DNA from 3 places in the Clostridium sp. B9 genome. Region 1 is predicted to be linked to each of the others. Evidence: riboswitches for the same ligand, from Rfam matches in the RefSeq annotation. Region 1 holds a riboswitch; each other region holds the start of a gene.

Region 1 (7,874 bases):
AACAAATTTTCTTATCAATTTTATGTGGAGCAGTAATTGGTATAATATGTGGAGCAATAGGTGTTGGTGGAGGAGTAATGTTATTATTAGTTTTAACAAGCGTTTTAGGATATGATCTTAAAACTGCAGTTGGAACTAGCGTTTTCATAATGACATTTACTGCATTGACAGGTGCTACAGCACATATAATACATGGGGGTACTGATATTGTAGGTCTTATTATTTGTGGAGGTTTTGCATTAATATTTTCAAGAATATCAGCTAAATTTGCTAATAAAATAGATGATATTAAATTAAATAAAATATCAGGATTATTTTTAATAGCTTTTGGAGTAATATTATTATTACTTAAATATTTTGGGCATGTAATTTAAGTAATATAATAAATAGAAAAATTTGACTAAATAAATGAATGAGAGTATTATTTATTTTAATAATTAATTTCATACAAGATATTTAAACATATGAGAGGAAGTAAATTTATGAGAAATTTAAAATTATTTTTAAGTTATTTATGTGGAGAATTTAATAATGATGAGCAAATATTTGAAGAAAATGAAAGTGGACAAGTTTCTCATCCAAAGGCAAAACATATAACGGGTATTTGCAATGATAAGATTAAAAATTTACCAAATAACTTTAATGGATATTTTGTTATAGAAGAAAGCTACTATGAGCAAGGAAAGTTTAAAAATATATTGCCTCATTTATTTTTATTTACTGAAAATGAAGATAAAAATGTTGTTTTAACTTCTTATGATTTACCAAGCAATATTTCAAAAGAAGAGTTTAGAAATGATAATGAATCATTAATTATGGATTATAAAGAACTTAAAATATCAGAAAAATTTACTCCTATGATTTATAAGTTTAAAAATGATGGCTTTGAAGGTGAGAGTATAAGTCATTTTACTCCAGAAACTACATTTAAGTTAAAAGAAAGAACTGAAGATGGAACTTTATATGTAAGTGAAGTCTTTGAGAAAAATGGAAAAATTACATTTGGATTTGTTAATCCTATAATATATAAAAAAATAAAATAATAATTTGATAAAGGTTGTTATCTAAAATTAGGTAACAACCTTTATTTGATTTCTAAATGTAAAATATTTACAAAAATATGCAAAAATAAAGAAATAGGGCTTTAGTTCTATTTAATTTGAATAAATGAGCTAAAATGCGATTTTATTTTTTAAATGAAAAAGTATATACTAATTATATGGTAAATATTTACAATATAATGGTGATTTAAGTTATATTATATAGAATTATATGTTATTAAATTGGGGGGAAGTTAAAATGGAGAGGCTATTAAAAGAATATTCAAATGAGGAAGTATTTAAAGCACTTAAGATAGTAACGGAATTAAAACTAGAGAGAGAACATGGAATTCTACCAGAATTCATAAGAGGAAGAGTATCAGAGATTTCAGAAGAAGATTTTGATTTAATACAAGCATATAATTATTATATGAGAGAACTAAGAAGGGGATCAGTTCTCTTAAGTGAAGAGGAAGTAGAAAAATGTGGATTTAAAAGCCGTCTAGCAATAGATGTTGAAATAAAGGATTTAATAATATTTTTAAATACTCAACCTAATATAGAAACTTTATATTCTTGTTCTGGACATCAGTTTGTTAGAGGACAAATAACATTTAAAGGATTATTAAAATTTCCTCAAGTTGAAGATTTTAAAGTAGAGTATGCAGATGAGAGAGATGAAACTAAAGTTAGTTTTGATATACCAGAGAGAAGTTATGACTATTTAAATAAGCTTAGAAAATTATATAATTATTTTTATTTGATAAATTATAATAATTTAAAAACTTTAACTAGAGATGAAGTTAACAATATAAAAATAAAAGAAAGTAAAGCGGTTTAAAAGTAATATTGTTTTAAAATATAAATAAAAAGGCTAAACAAATATAAATTTAGTTTAGCCTTTTTATTTTAGTTTTAATATCATTATTTAATGAACTTCATAAATATCTGAAAGTTCTAATTCTATATTTTTATCATCAGTTATATAGTCAACCAAATTATTACTATCTTCAGTATGATCAAGTCTTATATTAGGTAGCCAAACTATAAATTCGGTGCCAGAGGTATCATCACTTATTAATTCAACTTTCCCTCCATGTAAATCTGCAATAGACTTAACTATACTAAGTCCAATACCACTACCTTCATTTCTTCTTTTTAAAGATTTATCAGCTTGAACGAAGCGATCAAATATAGAGGCTTGCATTTCCTTTGGAATTCCCATTCCGTTATCTTTTACACTAATTTTAACCCAATCATCTAAAGCTATTAAATCAACAAATATTTCACCATGATTTGAGGTGAATTTTATTGAATTAGAAAGTAAATTCAAAATAAGTCTTTCAAGTTTAACAGGGTCACATTTTATAATATTTTCTTCTACATTTGTATCAAATATTATTGATATAAACTTGTTTTCAGCATGTGGAATCACCGATGAAACAATATTTTCAACAAGTGATACTATATCTCTATTTGTAAAATCTGCATTTAAAAAGCCAACGTCTATTTTACTAACATCAATTAAGTTATTGATAAGTCTAAGCATTCTATAGCAATTCATTTTTAAGCCTTTTTTATATTTATCATAAAAATCATTGAAGTTAAGTGGCTCTTTTTCATGTTTTGAGTTAAGTAATTGAACTGTAGAATATATTATATTAAGTGGAGTTCTAAGTTCATGAGATATATTAGCAAAGAATTCATTTTTTACTTGTTCATATGCTTTAGCTTCTCTAAATTTAACAGTTAAATTTTCAAGTTTTCTTTTTGATGTAAGGTTTTTAGCAACTATAACTTTTCCATAAGGAATACCATTGTCATCTGTTAATGACCTTATAATAGATTCTACGTAAACAACAGAATGTTTTCCAATGAGTTTGCATTTAACATTATCATCATCATTTTCTTTAAGTTGATTTATAATTTCATCATTTTTACCTAAAAGGTTTCTTATATGAAGTCCGTAGATTTCATCATAAGTATAATTAAGTACTTTCAGGACAGAGTGATTTACATAAGTTATATTTCCTTTTGGATCAACACTTATTATTAAATCCTGAATATTATTATTTATACAACTTAAAAGTTGTTCATTTTTCTTTATATTTTGTGAAAGTACGAATTCTTCTGTTATATCTTTTAAATTTAAAGCATAATAATTTTTACCTTCAACTGATAAAACTTGTGCATATAGGTTAACTATTTTATTAGTTTTTAATTTTAATTTACCTTCCCAGCTACCTTTAGTAAGTAATGATTTAATAGCATAAGCTTCATTAAGGTTATCTATAAAGACTGCATTATCAAAAAGGCTTTCTACTTCTTTTAATTGTTCCTCTAATGAGTTTGTTTTACAATAACGATCTCTAATAGTTTTATTTGTATATATAACTTTCTTGTTTCTATCATATAAAATTATAGAACTGCTAGTATTGAATTCAACTAAATGATAGAAAACCTGAAGTTCTTTTTGAAGTAGAGCACCATTTCTATTTTTTGTTATTATTTCATTAAAAACACCACTTATAGCAAGTAAAAATGAAAATATTGTAAGTAGTAATACTAAGTTATTATTAGCTTTATATAATGAAATAGTAGGGAATAATACTTCGCATATCCAGTAGATTCCTCTTAAAGCTATAAGAAGCATACTACCAACAATAAATGAGTATATAAGCTCTCTATCTTTTAAGCTTTTTATAGAAATAAATATACAAGCTATTATATATAGTAGTACTATTATGCTCATTAATTCTGCATATAAAAATACGTTATTTACAAAGAGATTATCAAAAAAGATTTTATAATTAATCATAGGAACTATAGTTGAAAATATAAAAACTAAAATAGAAGTAGTTACCTTATGTTTAATTAATATTTTTGCGATTCCGTTCTTATTAAAAGCAACATAAAAAAGAATACATATTCTAAAAATTGAATGTATGAATATAAATTTATCAAAAATTATTAGATTATGACCTTGTGTTACTAAAAGTTCAACAGATAAATTCATATAAATTAAGGAGATTATAAAAAAATCATCCTTTTTAGTGCTTGTATAATAAACAAGTGCACTTAGGTACGCCATAGCTCCTAGGATTAAAGCTAAATGCAATGCAAATGATGGTATACTACTTGTATTAACTATATTGGTAGGAGTAGTAGAATTGTAAATTTTATAAATAATATTTGTTAAAAATAGTCCGAACATAGAAAAAATCAAAAATATCGAGAATTTAATCTTTCTTCTAGTATTGTCTTTATCTTTATAATCATTAAAAATATGAAAAAATATTTGATTATCCATGTTTTTTAATCTCCTTAGTAAGAATCTGAACTTATATTTTATCTTATATTATCAATTTTATCATAATTAAATACAAATATTTACACTAAGTTTAATAAATATAAGTCTAATTTCTTCATAAATATTAATTACAATTAATTTGTTATTCTTAATTTGTTGAATTAAAGGTTCAAAAGTTTTAGTTATTTTAAAATTTTTAATTACTTTTGAATTAATATTTAGTGAAAAATAATAATAGGGAATATTTAGAGATTTTAAATTACAACTTAAGATAAATAAATGAAAAAAAATAACTGATTTTTAATATAAGATTATTTCAAAAAAGATAGTTATTTATTTTTATATTATCACTTATAAAAAAATATATTGAGATTATTTTGTAAAAAATATGTTTATTTTTAATAAATATATAATTAGGTTTTATTTGTTTATAATATTTAATACTAGGTAGTAGTTAAAATTAATTTATTATAAATAGATTTTAATTGACAAAAAACGACATATGATATATCATACATAAGTATTTAAATATATTTTATATTTTGATAATATTTTTTTTACATTTAAGATGAATAATTTAATTAACAAACGAAAATATAATAATTAACAATAGTAATGATGACATATATCCTTTATTTGGGCATCTGGGATATATTGAGTTAGTGATGCAACCGACTATTCTTTATAAATAAAATTATAAAGTTTTAGTCGTTTTTTTTTATTTGGATATTCAAATAATATGATAAAGGAGTGATTAAATGAGAGGAAGGAAGAAACAGATTTTTATTATTGCCATAGTAGCTTTTATTGCAATGGTGGTAAACATAATATCACCTGGAGTTATTGCATTCGGTCAGAGTTCAACTTCATTACAAAATAATAGTGCAGTTGAAATAACAAGTGTTAGCTTTGATAACAACGATGTAAGAGATGGGATGATAAAAACACTAAATATTCAATATAAAATTTTGGATAGAACTAAGTTGCAAGCTGGGGACAAAATAACAGTACAGCTCCCAGATATATTTAAGGATATAACGCCCAAATATCCAAAGGAGCACTTTTCAAGTGCTAGTGTAAATAATGGATTAGTTACTTTAATATTTAATGAGAATGTAGGAAGTGCAGTTCAAGGATACATAAATATAGAAATGACTGGAGATTCAAATATTGAAGACAAGACTTATCCAGTTGTTATTAAACTAGGAAATCAAACTGAAACTTTAGAATTAAATGGTCAAGGTAGAGGAACTGAGGGCGGTTCAGGAACATCTCCAGTTATGTATAAAGGTTCATATTTACCAATGGACTATACAGGTACAGGAATAATAAGTGATAGAAATGAACCTATTAAATATTACGTTGAAATTAATAGAGATAAGATACCTGAATTAAACAATGCAAGGTTTGTTGACAATATTCCTAAAGGAATGGTTTTAGATGTAAATAGCATATCAATAATAAAAAATGACTATTATGGTATTTCAACAGATGTTACTAAGGATTTCTTTGAAAGAGGTATAGCAAAAGCAACGAATAATTCTTTAGAAATAAACTTTGGAAATATACCATATGAGCAATATTCATTAACATATAATACATTAGTAATATCTAATGAACCAAGTTATGTTAATAATGCAACTTTATATCATGACAATACAGAGTCAAATTCAAGTTCAACTGCTAAGCTTGGATCAGATGCAGGAGCATTAAATGTTCACAAGATGGTAAATAAGACAAATGTCACAAATAATGCTGATGACCAAAATATTGAGTATCAGATAAAATTTGATTCTTATGGAACTTTTATAAAGGGAACTATGAGTATTACAGATACTTTAGATTCAAGATTAGCTGATATAAAAATTACTTCTACAAATCAATTTACTACATCATATGATAAGAATACTAGGGTATTAACTATTATTAATGATAAATCAAATATAAATCCTGGGGATGATGCTCATATTACAATAGAAGCTAGTATGAGGAATGTTCAACCTGGAGATACAGTGACAAATGTTGCTTATGTAAATGGAAATCCTACAGAAGAGGTTTCTACTAAAAAGAATCCAAAAGTGAATATAATTAAAATTGAAAAAGGTGATAAAACTCAAACAATGTTGGCTGGAGCTGTTTATTCAGTACAAAATAGTGAAGGTCAATCAGTAAAAGATGTTTATGGAAATATTGTTGGAGATATTACAACATTATCAACGGAACCAATAATATTAGAGTTACCTTATGGAAGTTATCAATTAGTTGAGAAAAAGGCACCAGAAGGATATAAAATAAATAATACTCCTATAACATTTCAAGTTACTGAGAATAGTAAAACAGTTAATGTAGTAGCTGAAGATGAATTAGTACCGACTACAGGTAATTTGATAATTAAAAAAACTGATGAAAATGGAAATTTACTTGATGGAGCTAAGTTTAGCTTAATGCAGGGTGATAAAGTTATCGTAACTGGAATAAGTCAAGATGGTTTAGTTAGCTTTAATAATATTAAAGCTGGAACTTATACAATTGTTGAAAATGAAGCACCTAAAGGATATATTGTAGCATCTGATGAAAATGTTGATATAGTTGCTGGTGAGACTTTAAACAAGACTATAGTCAATAATAAAATTAAGGGTAATATCCAGATAACAAAAGTAGATTCTACAGACAATAATAAGAAGTTACAAGGAGCAGAATTTACAGTTAAAAGTTTAGATGGAAAAATATCTGAGACAAAAGAAACAAATGGAGATGGATTAGTAGAATTTGATAATCTACCTTATGGAAGTTATACATATGAAGAAACAAAAGCACCAGAGGGCTATGTTTTAGATACAACTAAAGTTAACTTTGAAGTAACTGAAAATGGTAAGCTATTAACTTTTACTGCTGAGGATGATCCAATACAAGGGGATATTCAAATAAATAAGGTTGATTCAGAAACAGGAGATGAATTAGTAGGTGCTAAGTTTGAAATAAGAGATTCAGAAAATAACTTAGTTGATACTATAACAACAGATAAGCAAGGTGTTGCTACCTTATCTGGATTAAAGTACGGAGACTATACATTCCAAGAAGTAAAGGCACCAATTGGTTATGGAATTGACTCATCAAAAATTCCTTTTACAGTATCAGAGCATGGAAAAACATTAGAATTTACAGCTAAGAATACTAAAATAAAGGGCGGAATAAAAATAACTAAAGTAGACTCAGAAACTAAAAAGGTCTTAGAGGGAGCAATTTTCAACGTTAAGGATTCAAATGGAAATGTAGTTGGAACACAAGCTACTGGAGAAGATGGAATTGCAGAATTTAACAATTTACCTTTTGGTGAATATACATTTGAGGAAACAAAGGCACCGATAGGATATCAATTAAATAGTACACCAGTTAGTTTTTCTATAGCAGAAAATAATAAGATTGTAGAATTTACAGCTAATAATAATCTTATAAAAGGTGGAATAAAAATAACTAAGGTAGATTCTAAAACTGGAGATGTTTTAGAAAATGCTACATTCCAA
Region 2 (7,874 bases), 900 kb from region 1:
TTGTTCTAAACCATTTATGTATTCAATATTTTTAAACTCTTCCTTTAAATCTGAGTATGTTTTATCTGTAAATATGTTCTCTACCTTATCCGCTAATTCATCATTTTTATAAAATTTAATTTCTGATAAAGTTGCCCAGTTTTGATCAGATTTTTTAAATACAAATTTAAGTCTTTTAAACTCAGTTTCTTTAAATTTTGCTTCTATAAATCCACTTGTTTTATAATATGATCCTGTTGCAACTAATTGATATGTATCTCCTTTAGACGTGGTTGAACCATATATCTCAAATTCTTCTGCAAAACCTTTATTGTCACTAGGCCTTGCCCCATATACAACTCTACTTAATTTAGTATTATTTTTAAAAGTAACTTCTACTTCATTATTAAAATTACTACTATTTGATCTGCCTGTTTCCCAATAAGTTTTTAAATTTCCGTCTATTGCATTCTTTATATTCTGAGAAAGATATTGACCACCATTAGTACTTATTGACTCTATATTGCTATTATCTATTTCAAAAAGCTTATTATACTCTTCATTATCTTGTAAATTAAACTTATTTACTTCAGCCTCTTCCATCTCAATTTTACTACTCTTAAGTATCATTTTTGCATTCTCTATATCTTCTTTAAATGAATTATATAAAGGATGTGTTTTTACTTCCTCTTCTAAAGATTCTAATTTTTCTATTGTATTAAACTCATCATTAACCTGACTTAATGTATTATCTTTAAATAATCTATTCATCTTATCTAAAATTTCATCTGGTTTGTATAACATGAATTCAACAGCACTAGCCCAATCTTGATTTGCTTCATCAAAAACAAATTTTAAACGTTTAAATTCTGTAGGTTTAAATTTAATCTCAACTATATCACTATTTGATTTTGAATAATCTCCATTGCATACTAATTTAAAATCGTCTTCATTTTCACTTGTTGAAGCATATAATTTAAACTTTCTTGCAAATCCTTTTCCCATAGCAGAATCACGTCTTGCACCATAAACTATTCTATTAATTACTGTAGGTTCAGTTAATTCAATTATAACCTCATTCTTAAAATCTGTTCTATTTGGAGTACCTGTTTCCCAATGAGTTTTAAGATCTCCATCTATTGCTTTGTCTATTGATGAACTTCCATATTGTCCCCCATTATTAATTATTGACTTTATTTTTTCTCTTTGAACTTTAAATGCTTTATTATACTCTTCAATATTAGTAGCATTTAATAAATCAAATTTTTTAACTGTAGATTCTGTTGAATTTTCATCTTCAGTATTTTCCTTAACTTCAGTTAATACAACTTTTTCCTTTTGAACTTCATCTGCTAAGGTTATAATAGCAGGCGTAGAAAAATTCGATATTACTGCAGCAACAATAATTAATGAAATTTTTTTCTTTAACATAAGTGTTTTTACCCCCTGTTTTTAGCCCATTTCCCAAAAGAAATACTAAAAAAAGCTACTCTTTTACGAGTAGCCAAGATGCATAAAATTATATAGAAATAAGTCAATAATACTTAAAACTATTAAAATTAATAAAACAAAATGTATAATAATATATACCTTTTGGCAACTGGCTAACATTGTTATTTAAACTTTAGTCCCTATAGCTTTGCGTCCTTAGGTTTCCCTAAGTTTGCCTATTAAATTTTATTTAATAAAATAATATCACATCTTGTACAATTTATGTATAAAATTTATTTATTTTTTTATATTTTTATGCTTTATTTAAAAAAACACTATTTTTTTATTGAATTATTATATAAAAAACTACTGTTATATTAAATAACAGTAGTTTTAATTTTTAAATTTCAAGTTTTTATCTAGCAGTTCTTAAAGTTAATGATTCTTTTTGTGATAACTCTCCACTTGAGTATTTAGCCGCTACTTTAAAGTTATAAATTGTATGCCTGTTTAATTTTTCAACGTTATACTCTGTAATATTCTTTCCAACCTCTGCAATCTTTTTACCGTCCTTATAAATTACATAACCTTCTAATCCATAAGTTGATTCTGGAGCTTCCCATCCTAACTTTACATTTCTTTTTTGAACATCTAATGCCTTTAGATTTCTTGGAGCTTCAACTTTTACTTCCATTTCAAATTCTCCAAAGCCATTATACTTAACTTCATATCTAACAGCCTTTTTACCTGGATTCTTAACTTCTAATATAAATGAGCCTCCATCCTTACTTACTTCTATTCTATCTAATATTGCAGAACTTTCTCCTACTCCAACCTTAACTGAAGTCTTTTCTGGAAGAATTGAATCCATACTTGAATATAGACTTACTATGTCTCCTTCATCTAATCCTTTTATTTCTAATGTTCCATAGTTTGAAGATTCTACAGTAGTTCCTGGTGCTATATAAGGTTTTAGTTCATAACTTCCTGGAATATTAGTTTCAGTCCAAGCTTCATTTTCATATTCAGCGCTCATTCTTAAGCTTTCTTCTTTTCCCTCTTCAGCTATAGCATAATAAACTCTTCCTTCATCACTTCCTAAATCTAATCCTTCAAACTTAGCTTCTCCATTTCCATCAATAGTTTTAGTAGCAAATGGAGTTTCATCTCCTATGGATTTATAAAGATTTACTGTTTGTCCTTCTTTTCCTCTTGTAATCGCTACAGAATCATCTGACCCAATATTATTCTTAGCACTTACAAACCTCATAGGAATATAATCAACTTGTTCTGTGTAAGTGTCCTCAAATAATTGGAATTCATATATTCTTATTGCACTCCATGGTGAATTTCCTGAGTCATCTATTCTTAATCTAAAGTATTGAGAAGTAACTGGCTCTACTAAATTTCTATCAGTAATGGCATCGGTATTTCCTCTTACAGTATCGACTGGCTCATAAGTTTGTCCTTCATCATAAGAAACTTCTAAAGCAAAATCATTTGTATTTGTTTCCTTAGCTTCTCCACCGGCTTCACCATGCTTAACCACCCATCTTTGAACAGTTTGCGGCTCTCCTAAATCAACTTCTAACCATCCTGAGTATGCATTAGTTGCACACCACTTACTATTATTTTCAACAGTACCATCAACGGCTTTCATAGCAGGTTCTCCACTATTTTCTCTACTAGCTCTGACCGGCTTATTTAATGCAAAGTTAACAAGTTCTTTATTTTCTGGAACCTCAGTTGCATCATGTTTTATACCCCAATCAAAAATAACCCTTGAACCAGTTCCCCTATTGTAATTTATATCTACTGGAACTACTTCAATTTCAAAGTTCATTTCATCACCATGTCTTGCGAAATCTTGTACATAGTAAGCATCATTTGGGGTTGCTCCCATAAGTTCTTTTGAACCATCTAGATTAATTCTATATATTTCATAGAAAGCTAAATCTTCTTCATTTCCAACCTCTAATCCATCCCAGTAAATTCTAGCCTCTGCACTATTTGCATGATGAACCATTGAATCTTCTAAAATAACCTTATTAGTTTTTAATCCTTTATTATTTGCTTCAGTATCCTCTATAGATAACTGACCTATATTAATTTCGAAGTTTTCTATATCTGCTTCACTTGCAAATTCTAAAGAAACTCCTGAAATAGTTTTTCCTAAATGATCTCCTAACGGAATCTTAACTTCTGTCCATTTTCCATTACTATTTTCAGTTACATCAAAGAAAGTAAAATTTTCATAATCATAAGTGTCTCCAAAACATAATCCAACCTTCATGTTTGGTGCAGACTCTGTTTTATAAACAATTGATAATTCTGTAGACGCTTTTTCTATATCTAAATCTGTACTATAAAGCTTAACATGATTTGGATTTGCAGCCTCTAAGTTACCCTGAATTTTTAAAGATGAACCTCCATTATAAGCTGTCTTGAAATCAAAATCTGGAGTAAGCTTTGATCCATTTGACTCAACAATCCATCTCCAAGTTGGAAGATATTCTTGAAGTGCTCTATAGTTCCACTCCTCATCTCTAGATACTTGTCCATCTATATAATAACCTTCTCCATGACCTAAATTAAAGTTTGTTACAAATGGTAAATCATTCACTGCTGATCTATCTGGAACATAGTTAGCTAATCCAACCCATGATGCTGAAGTATCTGAACTTGAAGGATCTCCTGTTGGTCCAACCCAGAACTTTTGGTCATGATTATAGAAATCATAAACATCTTTAGCCATTGAGAATGTAGAGTTTGGACAATACATTGCTAATGAAACTCTTAACTTATCATTTTCATCTAATAATTGATCTACTCTAAAATTTGTATTATAAGCATTTTGCTGAACATCTAATCCTGCATAAACATCATAAGGACTTCTTCCTAATCCAGTTGCTGTATTTACTGTAGTATCTATCTTCCATTTGCTCCAGTTATAGTTTAAGAAGAATTGGTCACTAGTTGTTTTATCTCCACTTTGGAAAAAGGGAGCATTTCTATCATTCAATGCATCTTGCCATGATACACCTCCACTAACCGTCATTGAGTCATACCATCCAATAACTATGTCTGGGTCTTTTTCTCTAATATATTCAAGCATTTCTATCATTAAGTTAGCATCATTTTGATTGCAACCATAAGACTCTTGGTTAAAGAAATATCCATCAAATCCATAGTAATTAGCTATTTCAATCATTTTATCTGCAACAGGAAAATTTCCATTTTCATCTTTTTGAAGGAATGCTCTTACCTGCTCAACATATCCAGCTCCGCTTCCCCATGGGAATCCTATTGTTCCTAAAACAGGAACTCCATTTTTATGTCCAGCATCTATTACATCAGCTGTAGGTAATAAGAATATTCCTTTGTTTGATCCACCCCAATAAACATAAGAATCAATATACTGCCAGTATGAGAATACATAAGCATTTATAGACTCTGTCCCTTGTACAGGGGCATTATCACTATGAGTATTAGTTAAAGCACAATTCATTATTCTTGCCTCTGGATGAGCATTTTGATTAACTATGTCTCCCATAAACCTGTCTTGAATTTCTATACTCGCTCTATTATATTTAGCATCTGGATCACTTTCTGGAGTCCAATTTAATAAATCTTCAATACTATATCCTTGTCCTAATGGTGCTAAAGACTCCTTTTGATCATATGGAGTGTTTTGTGAAGCCTTAACTTCAGTACTTGCTCCAAAAGTAAATAAAGATGTTGTTACTGAAGCTAAACATAGTACAGCTAGTAATCGTTTACTCATTACACCTCTAAAATTCATTCTTATTTTCCCCCTTAGAAATAATTGTAGTAGAAATCAACTACTTTATATTTATATTCCTAAAGAATACACTTATGCTTTAAAACTCAACTTATTAATATCATATATGTTATTATCGTTTTTAAAAATATGTAACTGTATTTTTTAATTAATCATAATATAAAGTAAACATGCAAAAAATAAATTATTATAGGTGATTGTTATGTCATATGAAAAGCCTTTTAAAACAATATCTATTCCTTTTGATCTTTATGAATCTAAAATAGAAAATTACTTTATAGGCCAAACTCCTACCATAATTGGTCAGCCAAGTAAAGCAATAGCCTTATTGCTTAATCCTTATAATTCAAGAGTTAATATATATCTAAATGCAATAACAATAACTAATCTTTCTAGTAGCAACTTATCTGGTACAATTTATCTTAAATCTATTGCTACTGGAACAAATAGTAGCCTAGTAAGTTGTGCTAATATCGGTATTAACCCTCCACCAATCCCTAAGGGTAAAATTCAGTCCTCAATTAGCATTAACTCACCATTAAACGGTATTCCAATCTTTAATAGAATTGTTTCTCCAATTTCAACTTTAGTATTAGACGGAAGCCAGATTATTATTTCTCCTGGTGAATCAGTTTTAGTTTCCTTAGGCGAATTAGTTACTACAGATGTAAATGCCATAGTTGCATTTGGTTGGTGGGAAGAAAAAATTTTTTATTATGGGTGTTATGCTGATTAATTATTAATAATTAAAAACTTTTTAGTCTATGTAAAAATAACTTTTTAATAAAACTTGCAGACAATATTACGAGAATAACTATGAAATCTTAAATAAATCTAGTAATTCTCGGGATATATTTATAAGTCTTTACCAAATCCTTATATCAACAAAAATCTTTCTTAAAATATCGTAATGTTTTTTTCATAATTAAATCACAAGTTTGTAAGGTCTTTATGAGAGAATAATATTAAGGATAAAACTTACATTTAAGTAAAAGGAATGTATTTTTATCCTTTGCATTCATTTGTGTAATAACTTAAAAACTAATGAAAAGGAAGTGATAAATTGTTTAAAAAGAAAATAGTTCTTATACCTATAATAATACTAGGATTATTTCTTGCTACTTTAATATTATTTGAAAGCTTTTTAACATATAAAATGATGACTTTCAAAAATATAGATGAACTTAAAGATGTTAAATATGAAATAATTTTAGGTGCTGGACTATATGGAGATAAACCAAGTCCTATACTTCAAGAAAGATTAGACGCTGGACTAGCCTACCTTGAACTTCATCCCAATACCAAAGTAATAGTTTCTGGTGGACAAGGCTCAAATGAACTTATTTCAGAAGCTGAAGCCATGAAAAAATTCCTTGTAAGTAAGGGAATAAATCCAGATAGAATAATTGAAGAAAATGAATCAAAATCAACTTTTCAAAACTTAGAATTTAGCCAAGAGAAACTAGAAGAACAAGGTGTTAAAAATGATGAAGTCCTTATTGTAACAAGCGACTTCCATCTATATAGAGCTATGGAAATAGCAGATTATTTGGGCATAAAAAATGAAGGACTCCCCTCCAAAACACCAATAGTCCTTAGAGTTCAATATATGGTCAGAGAATTCCCTGCAATGATTAAATTACTTCTTCAAGAAGCATTCTTAGACACAAAAGACATAGTATAAGATAATTATTAGGCTATGTCTTAAACTAGTGTTGATTTCTAGATATAGATGAAAGACCATCTTAATTAGCAGTTAGGTCTGAAGATATAGCTAGAAATCAACACTCACTTAAAACAAAGCCAATTATTTTTTAAAGTTAGCTATTTATTTTTAAAAGCTTCATAGTTTTTTATTTTTGTTTTTATTATCCCTATCTCAGGATTATCTTTATCTACATTTTCCATTTTAGTTACTAAATACTTAGCATATTCTGTATTACCTTGTTCTAAGACCTGATTAGCTTGTACAACATAATTTTTTATTATAGCATCTTTACACTTTTTTATTTCAATCTCACTATTTTTACTCAACTCTTCTGCCTTTGGACTAATCTCTTTAAAGACATTAATAGCTTCATAATAGTTATTCATTTCTTCTAAATCCATGCCTCTACTGTAAAGTTGGTTTTGTTCTTGATCAAATTGAATCTCATCAAGCTTTTCATATATTATTGGAGCATTTCTATTGATTGACTTTGCCTTATCTAATAAAACTTCTGCTACTTTATACTCCTGATTGTTTATAGCTTTATTTGCATTATCTATATATTTATTAAATCTTTCTATTTTTAAATTATTATAATGTTTACCTATTAATACTCCTAAAATAACTAAAATACATATAGCTATTACTATTTTCACTAGTTTTTTCATGTAATCTCATCTCCAGTACAACCATGCTAAATATTATGCCTATTTATTTTAATTTTCTCTATTTTTCTGGCATAATGAACTTCTATAATAATTATACCACACCCTGAAAACGTTTCTTAAATTTCTTTTAAGCCTCTTTTACAAATAATTTTTCCAATGACTCTTGTGCATCTTTGTTTCCTTGCTCTGCTGACATATTAAATAGTTCTACTGCCTTTTGCACATCTTTCTCTGTACCTTGTCCTAAATAATACATAAACGCCAAGTTACATTGGGCATCTGCAAC
Region 3 (7,874 bases), 260 kb from region 1:
AGAGCGAGAGATTTGAAGGAAGCAATGAGGAATATACAGAAATATCTAAGAAATTAAATAAGATTATGATTGTTTCTCAACCACTTTTCTTTTTCCTACTGAACATTGCTATTATAGCTATCTTTTGGATAGCAAGTAACATGATAAATGTTGGAACACTTCAAATTGGACAGTTAGTTGCGTTTATTGAGTACTTGTTCCATGCAATGTTTTCAATAATGTTATTCTCAATGGTTTTTGTTATGTATCCAAAAGCACAGGTATCAGCTAACAGAATTATGGAGGTACTTAATGAAGAACCAATAATAAAAAATCCTACAGATGGAGTGAAAGAAACTAATAATGAAGGTTCAATAGAATTTGATAATGTATCATTTACTTATCCAAATGGAGAAGAGCCAGTTATTAAAAATGTATCTTTTAAAGGAAATAAAGGTGAGGTTATAGCTTTTATAGGAAGTACAGGAAGTGGTAAAAGTACCTTAATAAACTTAATACCAAGATTTTATGATGTTACTAAAGGGTCTATAAAAATAGATGGAGTAGATGTAAGAGATTATGATTTAAAATACTTACGTCAAAAGATAGGATTTATTCCTCAAAAGACTCTTTTATTTACTGGAAGTATAGCAAGTAATATAAAGTTTGGTAAAAAGGATGCTGAATATGATGAAGTTGAACATTCAGCTAAGATTGCACAAGCTTATGAATTTATTTCTGATAAGCCTAATAAGTTTGATGAGCAAATAACAGAGGGTGGTTCTAACGTATCAGGAGGTCAAAAACAAAGACTTTCTATTGCAAGGGCAATAGTTAGAAGACCAGATATTTATGTTTTTGATGATAGTTTTTCTGCATTGGATTTTAAGACTGATGCTATTTTAAGAAAAGAGCTTAGAAAAGAGACAAAAGATGCTGTTGTTTTAATAGTTGCTCAAAGAATTGGATCTATAATGGATGCAGATAAGATTATAGTATTAAATGAAGGTGAGGTAGTTGGAATGGGAACTCACAAAGAATTATTAAAAAATTGTGAGGTTTATCATGAAATAGCTACATCTCAGCTTACAGAGGAGGAGTTAGCAAATGAATAAGTTTAAATCAGTTGTAAAAAAGATTTCTCCTTTTGTTAGTAAATATAAATTGTCTTTCTTTGGTGCTATTTTCTTTATAATTTCAGCAGCAGTTTTTACTGCCTTAGCACCAGTAACAGAGGGGTTAATAATAACTCAATTAACTAATGATTGTGAGGAACTTTTTAGAGGAGTAGTAGGTGCTTCAGTTAACTTTGACTATATAATAAAGGTTTTAATTATGCTATTTATGGTTTATGCTTTTGGTACAGGATCAACACTTATAGCAGGTTTCTTATTAACTAATGCAATTCAAAGTACTATGAAAGATATTAGAAATGCAGTTGAAAATAAGATAAATAGACTTCCTATAAGATATTTTGATAGTAATAGTTATGGGGATGTTTTAAGTAGAATTACTAATGATGTTGATACTATTGCAAATGCATTACAACAAAGTTTTGTACAAGTAATAAATGCTTTCTTATCAATAAGTTTAGCTTTAATAATGATGTATTCTTTAGATGTTAAATTAGCATTATTAGCTACTTTAATAATTCCAGCAAGTATAATTATCACCAAGTTAATTGTAAGTAGGTCACAAAAATTATTTAATAGGCAACAAAAAGCTTTAGGTAATTTAAATGGAAAAGTACAAGAAATGTATAACGGATTTAATGAACTAAAATTATATGGAAAAGAAGATGATGCTTTAGATGAGTTTATGGAGGTTAATGGAGATTTATGCCAAGTTGGATTTAAAGCACAGTTTATATCAAGTATAATGTCACCTTTAATAAGTTTAGTGACTTACTTAGGAATAGCAGTTATAGGAGTAGTAGGTGCTATATCTGCTATATCAGGTATAATTACTGTTGGTAACTTACAAGCTTTTATACGTTATATTTGGCAAATAAACCAACCCCTATCTCAGGTAACTCAGTTATCTTCAGCAATACAGTCAGCTGTGGCTGCAGCAAATAGAGTTTTTGAGTTTTTGGATGAAAAAGAAGAAGTTAAAGACAAAGAAAATTCTATTAAACTTGAAAATCCAAAAGGAAATGTTTCTTTTGAGCATGTTAAGTTTGGATATAAAAAAGATACTGAGCTAATAGAAGATTTAAATGTAGAAGTAAAAAGTGGACAAATGGTTGCAATAGTTGGAAAGACTGGAGCAGGTAAGACAACACTTATAAATCTTTTAATGAGGTTCTATGATGTTGATAGTGGAGCTATAAAAATAGACGGTGTAGATATTAGAGAGATGAAGCGTGATGATTTAAGAGGAATGTTTGGTATGGTTCTTCAAGATACTTGGTTATTTAAAGGAAGTATTTATGAAAATATCAAATATGGTAGATTTGATGCTACTAAAGAAGAGGTAATAAAAGCTGCTAAAATAGCTAACGTTCATCACTTTATTAAAACTTTACCTGGGGGATATGACATGGTTTTAAATGAAGAGGCATCAAACATATCTCAAGGAGAAAAACAACTTATAACAATAGCAAGAGCAATACTTAAAAATCCAGAAATATTAATTCTAGATGAGGCAACAAGTTCAGTTGATACTAGATTAGAGTTATTACTTCAAAAAGCTATGAAAAATGTAATGAGTGGAAGAACAAGCTTCGTTATAGCACATAGGCTTTCAACTATAAGAAGTGCAGATTTAATTCTAGTAATGAATGATGGAAGAATAATTGAGCAGGGAACTCATGAAGAATTGATGAAGCAGGGTGGATATTATGAAACACTTTATAATAGCCAGTTTGCAGATAAAGAAGATGAATAAGTTCAAATAATAGAGGAGCTATACAAAGACTAAATAATAAGACTTGCAAACATATTCTATTTACAAGTTTTATTAAAAGGTGTCTAGGTATAGCTCCTCTTACTATAGTCAATATTTTAAACCAGTATTGATTTCTAGATATAGTTAGAAATCAATACTCATCTAAAAATAGACTTATTATACATTAGTATGTGATTTCTATAAAAGTTTGGATATCTCCTGTAAAGAAGATAAGATTAATCTATTGTAATAATCCTTTTAATAAGTTTCCATGTTTTATTTCATCTTTTGCTATATCTTTAAATTTAGGGAAGTTTTCTCCAAGTTTTTCATATACAGGACCACCATTAAGTTCAGCTCCTATTAACATCTCAAACACTTTTTTTCTTCCTAAATTTTTGTATGCTGCTTCTATTTCTTCAGCAGATTTGCTAATTGGTTTTAAAACTTCATTTGAATATTCCTTTATTATTGAAGCATGTCTTCCTTCATCAGCAGCTATTCCTAATAATATTTCTTTTTCTTCTTGTGAATTAGCTAATTCAGCTAGTTTTTTATAAACTAAAACTGCATCTAATTCTCCTTGTTGTAATTTTAATAACATTTCTCTTCCATTCTGTTCCATAAAAAAATCCTCCTAAGTAATTATTAATTTAAATTTTTTAAAATAAATTTTGTTAAATTAAATTGCATACAATTTAATTGATGAATTTATTTTAAGGTTTTTATAATTATATGTCAACTAAATTTTAAAAACAGAGCAAAGAAATAAGATAGTTTTGTTTAAAGCAAAACTATCTAAGGTTGTAAAAATTTTTTTCTATAAAGTAAACTATAACCATCCATGTCTTCTATATAAATAATATCAAAGTTATTTATATCATATATTTTTTGAGCTACAGCCTCTTTAGATTCTGTAGAAGTATAGAGATATAAATATTTTTTACCTTGTCTTTTTGCTTCTTCAATAGCAAACTCAAGTAGAGTTTTTCCTATTTTTTTTCCTCTATAATCTGGAGAAACACAATACCAACCAAGCCATATATTATCTTTTGAGTCGTTTTTTATAGTATATAATCCAATAATTCCTATAATAGATTTTAAATTATCTATGGCAATATAGTATTTTAGAGATAAAACATCACTATCATGATGTTTTTGGAATTTTTTTAAGTATTTTTTAGAAAGACTTGCTTTTAGTTCTTTAGATGGAGTGTAATCTTCATCAAAAAAGACAGAATCAACTAATTTACTTGCTTTTTTATAATATTTTTTTGATAAAGGTATGATTTTCATCAATATATACCTCCTAGATTAAAGCTTTTTATTATTGAATTTCACATGATGATAATATAATATTCAAATAAGTTGATATTATTGAAGGATAATATAAAAAATGTATGTTTTATAAATAATCACTGCTTCAAATAGAGTTTATAAATAAAAAATAGTATCACAAAAATTGATACTATTTTTTACTATTTGCAAACTTTATTTTTATAAAAGACACTACTATTAATAAGAGTATTATTAATAATAATATAATAATTATTATAAGTTTTTTATTTGTATGAGCGAATATATTCGTATTTTTTTGTGCAACTTCTATTTCTTTTTCAATTTGAGGAGTGATATCAGTTCTTTCTCCACGAACTAGCAATCTTTCAGTATTTATTCCATATGGATAACAAGTTAAAAGAGTAACGTAATCTTTTCCTTTTATTATTTTTAACTCATCAATTTGATCAGGATGAACAACTTTAATTTGATTTACTTTGTAAGCCATTTTTTTCTTAAAAATATGAATGAAAAAAATATCACCTTTTTTTAGTTTATCAATATCAGTAAATAGTTTTTGATTTGTTAATCCTGTGTGAGCAGCTAAAACAGAATGAGTACTTTCTCCCCCAACTGGGAATGAGGTACCTTCTAACATTCCAATACCTTTAGTTAAGGTATTAGGATCAGTACCAAAATATATAGGTAAATTTAATTTTATACTAGGAACTTCTAGGTAGCCAAGTATATCACCTTGTTTTATACCTAAGTTAGATGGTAATTCATTTAGTGCAATTCCATAAATAAAATTAAAGGTTTTTATAAAATAGCCGGTTGCATCACTAACTCAATATACCCCAGATGCCCAAACACAGGATATATGTCAACGTTTCTATATAAATATTAAGTTATTCTTTTATTGTGATTTATTACTAATTTTGTAGCGATATGTATATTATAATATAGAAAATATTTTGTCAAATTTAATAAAATATTATTTTTATTAAAATAATATTTTATAACGTATACAATTAATGAGTGTTTTTTTTATTATATAATTATTTGATGAAATTATAAAAAAAATCAAATAATTTGTAAATTGTTTGAAGTAAAACTATTATATTAAAAATAAAGAAAAATTTAATATAAATTTAAATAATTGGATTAAGTGAAAAAATAAATATATTATTAATATTAAATTATAAAAAAAGTAACTTAAATATTAATAATACTACAATTATAAAATGTATACTATATTATATTGAGAAATATGTCAAATGATGGTTTAAAACTGTTTTTATAAAATTATTAATTTTAACAATTAATAATAAAAAATTAACATTTATAAAAGCAATTATACGGAATAAAATAATTTTAAAGAAGAAATATTCGGAAATTTATATATTATATTACTTTAAACATTATAATTAATATAAAGTTTTGAGTAGATTTTTCTATTAGAGAATATAAAAATATGTTGAAACTTTATATTCTATTTAATATACTAGAATAGTTGTGCTTAAAGAAAGCTAAGTAAGTTCAATAAGATTTTACTTAGTTATTTTTAGTATTTAGATTATTTTAATAACAGAGAAAAAGGCAATTCCTTAATACCATTTAATAAAGGATAGATTAATATATTCAGATGTTAATTATTATTAATGCAATGTTAAGTAGAATTAGAAGAAAATAAGTTATTAGATAATGAGCGGATTTTAAAAATCTATATAATAGATAAAACAAATGAAAAATTTAGCATTTATATATGTTGAATAAACAAAGGAAGGTGTTTATGGAAAAATTAAAAAAAGAGTGGTTTGGAAATGTTAGAAAAGAGTTAATAGCAGGTATAGTTGTTTGTATGGCTCTTATTCCAGAAGCCATAGGCTTTACTATAGTGGCAGGGGTTGATCCTATGGTAGGAGTTTACTCATGTTTTTGTATTTCTGTTATTATTTCTATATTTGGTGGAAGAACAGGGATGATATCGGCAGCAGCAGGGTCAATGGCTTTAGTTCTTGCTAGTTTGGTTAGGGAATATGGAGTAGAGTATATGTTACTTGCAACAATACTTACTGGAGTATTTCAAGTTATATTTGGATTTTTAAAGATAGGAAAACTATTAAAGTTTATTCCAAAGCCAGTTATGATAGGTTTTGTTAATTCATTAGGGATAATGATGTTTATGGCTCAAGTGGATCATTTTAAAGGTGACTATATGTTACTTGTTCTTGGAGCAATAGGAATAGCTATAATATATATATTACCAAAATTTACAAAGGTTATTCCATCACCAATAGTTGCAATCATAGTTATTAGCACAATAGTTTTAGGAACAGGAATGGATGTTACTAGTTTAGGTGACATGGGAAGAATAACTAAGGAGTTACCAACTTTTTTAATTCCTGATGTACCATTAAATCTTGAAACTTTAAAAATAATATTACCTTATTCAATTTCACTTTCAATAGTTGGATTAGTTGAATCATTATTAACAGCTCAGCTAGTTGATGATATAAATGATGATCCTAGTGATAAAAATAAGGAATGTGTTGGGCAAGGTTTGGCTAATATAGTAACAGGTTTCTTTGGAGGAATTGCAGGATGTGGAATGATTGGACAAACCGTAATTAACCAAGAGTATGGTGGAAAAGGAAGACTATCTACTTTTACAGCAGGAGCTTCAATGCTTATATTTGTAATTTTATTTAACGGACTATTCTTAAGAATACCAGTAGTAGCCTTAGCTACAGTTATGGTAGTTGTTTCAATAACAACATTCAATTGGGGTTCATTAAAGAGAATGAAGCATGTACCAGTTACAGACACTATTGTTATGTTAACAACAGTGGGAATAGTGTTATTGACACATAACTTAGCTTATGGGGTAGTGGCTGGAGTAATTCTTAGCGCAGTATTCTTTACAGCTAAGATTTCACATGTTCATGTTGAAAAAATAATTAAAGATAATAATGTTAGATATAAGTGTAATGGACCTTTATTTTTTGCCTCAACAACAGCATTTATCAATAAATTTGATTATTATGAAGATGTAAAAGAAATTGATATAGATTTAGCTCACATGAAAATATGGGATGAGTCAGCAGTTGATGCTATAGATAAAGTAGTTATAAAATTCCATAAGAATGGTACAAAAGTTAACTTAATAGGAATGCATAGAGATTGTGAACAGCTATTAGAGAAAATAGCAATACATAATAAACCTAATGGCTTAAATGCTGAATTAGGTCACTAAAATAGAGAAAGACTTATAAAGAGGATTTTAAGTTTAAATAGATTAAAATCTTTATTTGTAGGTCTTTTTTTAAAATAGATATAATTTACAATAAAGGTTTGTGATGGTATTCTGTATACATACTATTAGTATGTATAAGTAAGAAGTATGATGATATTAAAATAAGCATGAAGTTTATTTTGAATGAAAAACCAGTTTTATTTAAAGCGATTTTAATAATTTCAGCTTTAAACTTATTCTTAAGTTCTATGATAGTTGTTGGAATGCCTGCATTAATAACACAAACTTTAAAATTAAGTGATAGTTTATATGGAATATCACAAGGAGTTTTAGCTATAGGATCAGTTTTAGGAGGAATATCAGTTGGAATATTTCATAAAAAGCTAAATATTAAAAACTCAAATATCTTAGTGTTATTTGCATCAATAGCATTACTACCAATGGTAATTGTATTTTTAATTCCAGTTCCAGA

Evidence for each region. Region 1 has a riboswitch for cyclic di-GMP ahead of ACQZHJ_RS01510 (MSCRAMM family protein). Riboswitches for the same ligand answer to the same signal wherever they lie in the genome.
Region 2: it holds a riboswitch for cyclic di-GMP, as region 1 does, so the genes downstream of both, ACQZHJ_RS05510 (NPCBM/NEW2 domain-containing protein) here and ACQZHJ_RS01510 (MSCRAMM family protein) in region 1, are expected to answer to the same signal.
Region 3: it holds a riboswitch for cyclic di-GMP, as region 1 does, so the genes downstream of both, ACQZHJ_RS02655 (class C sortase) here and ACQZHJ_RS01510 (MSCRAMM family protein) in region 1, are expected to answer to the same signal.

Annotation. Positions count from the first base shown of each region.
Region 1 covers NZ_JBNWKA010000003.1:310,791-318,664, forward strand. The annotation lists gene ACQZHJ_RS01490 (sulfite exporter TauE/SafE family protein) at 1-374, shown strand, start outside; gene ACQZHJ_RS01495 (hypothetical protein) at 483-1,043, shown strand; gene ACQZHJ_RS01500 (hypothetical protein) at 1,300-1,881, shown strand; gene ACQZHJ_RS01505 (ATP-binding protein) at 1,969-4,350, opposite strand; cyclic di-GMP riboswitch class II at 4,953-5,036, shown strand; gene ACQZHJ_RS01510 (MSCRAMM family protein) at 5,109-7,874, shown strand, end outside.
Region 2 covers NZ_JBNWKA010000003.1:1,209,343-1,217,216, reverse strand. The annotation lists gene ACQZHJ_RS05510 (NPCBM/NEW2 domain-containing protein) at 1-1,410, opposite strand, end outside; cyclic di-GMP riboswitch class I at 1,572-1,657, opposite strand; gene ACQZHJ_RS05505 (endo-beta-N-acetylglucosaminidase) at 1,826-5,212, opposite strand; gene ACQZHJ_RS05500 (DUF6143 family protein) at 5,415-5,948, shown strand; gene ACQZHJ_RS05495 (YdcF family protein) at 6,276-6,896, shown strand; gene ACQZHJ_RS05490 (hypothetical protein) at 7,037-7,588, opposite strand; gene ACQZHJ_RS05485 (SEL1-like repeat protein) at 7,716-7,874, opposite strand, start outside.
Region 3 covers NZ_JBNWKA010000003.1:575,468-583,341, forward strand. The annotation lists gene ACQZHJ_RS02635 (ABC transporter ATP-binding protein) at 1-1,094, shown strand, start outside; gene ACQZHJ_RS02640 (ABC transporter ATP-binding protein) at 1,087-2,868, shown strand; gene ACQZHJ_RS02645 (ferritin family protein) at 3,110-3,493, opposite strand; gene ACQZHJ_RS02650 (GNAT family N-acetyltransferase) at 3,667-4,164, opposite strand; gene ACQZHJ_RS02655 (class C sortase) at 4,337-4,969, opposite strand; cyclic di-GMP riboswitch class II at 4,966-5,049, opposite strand; gene ACQZHJ_RS02660 (SulP family inorganic anion transporter) at 5,939-7,402, shown strand; gene ACQZHJ_RS02665 (MFS transporter) at 7,570-7,874, shown strand, end outside.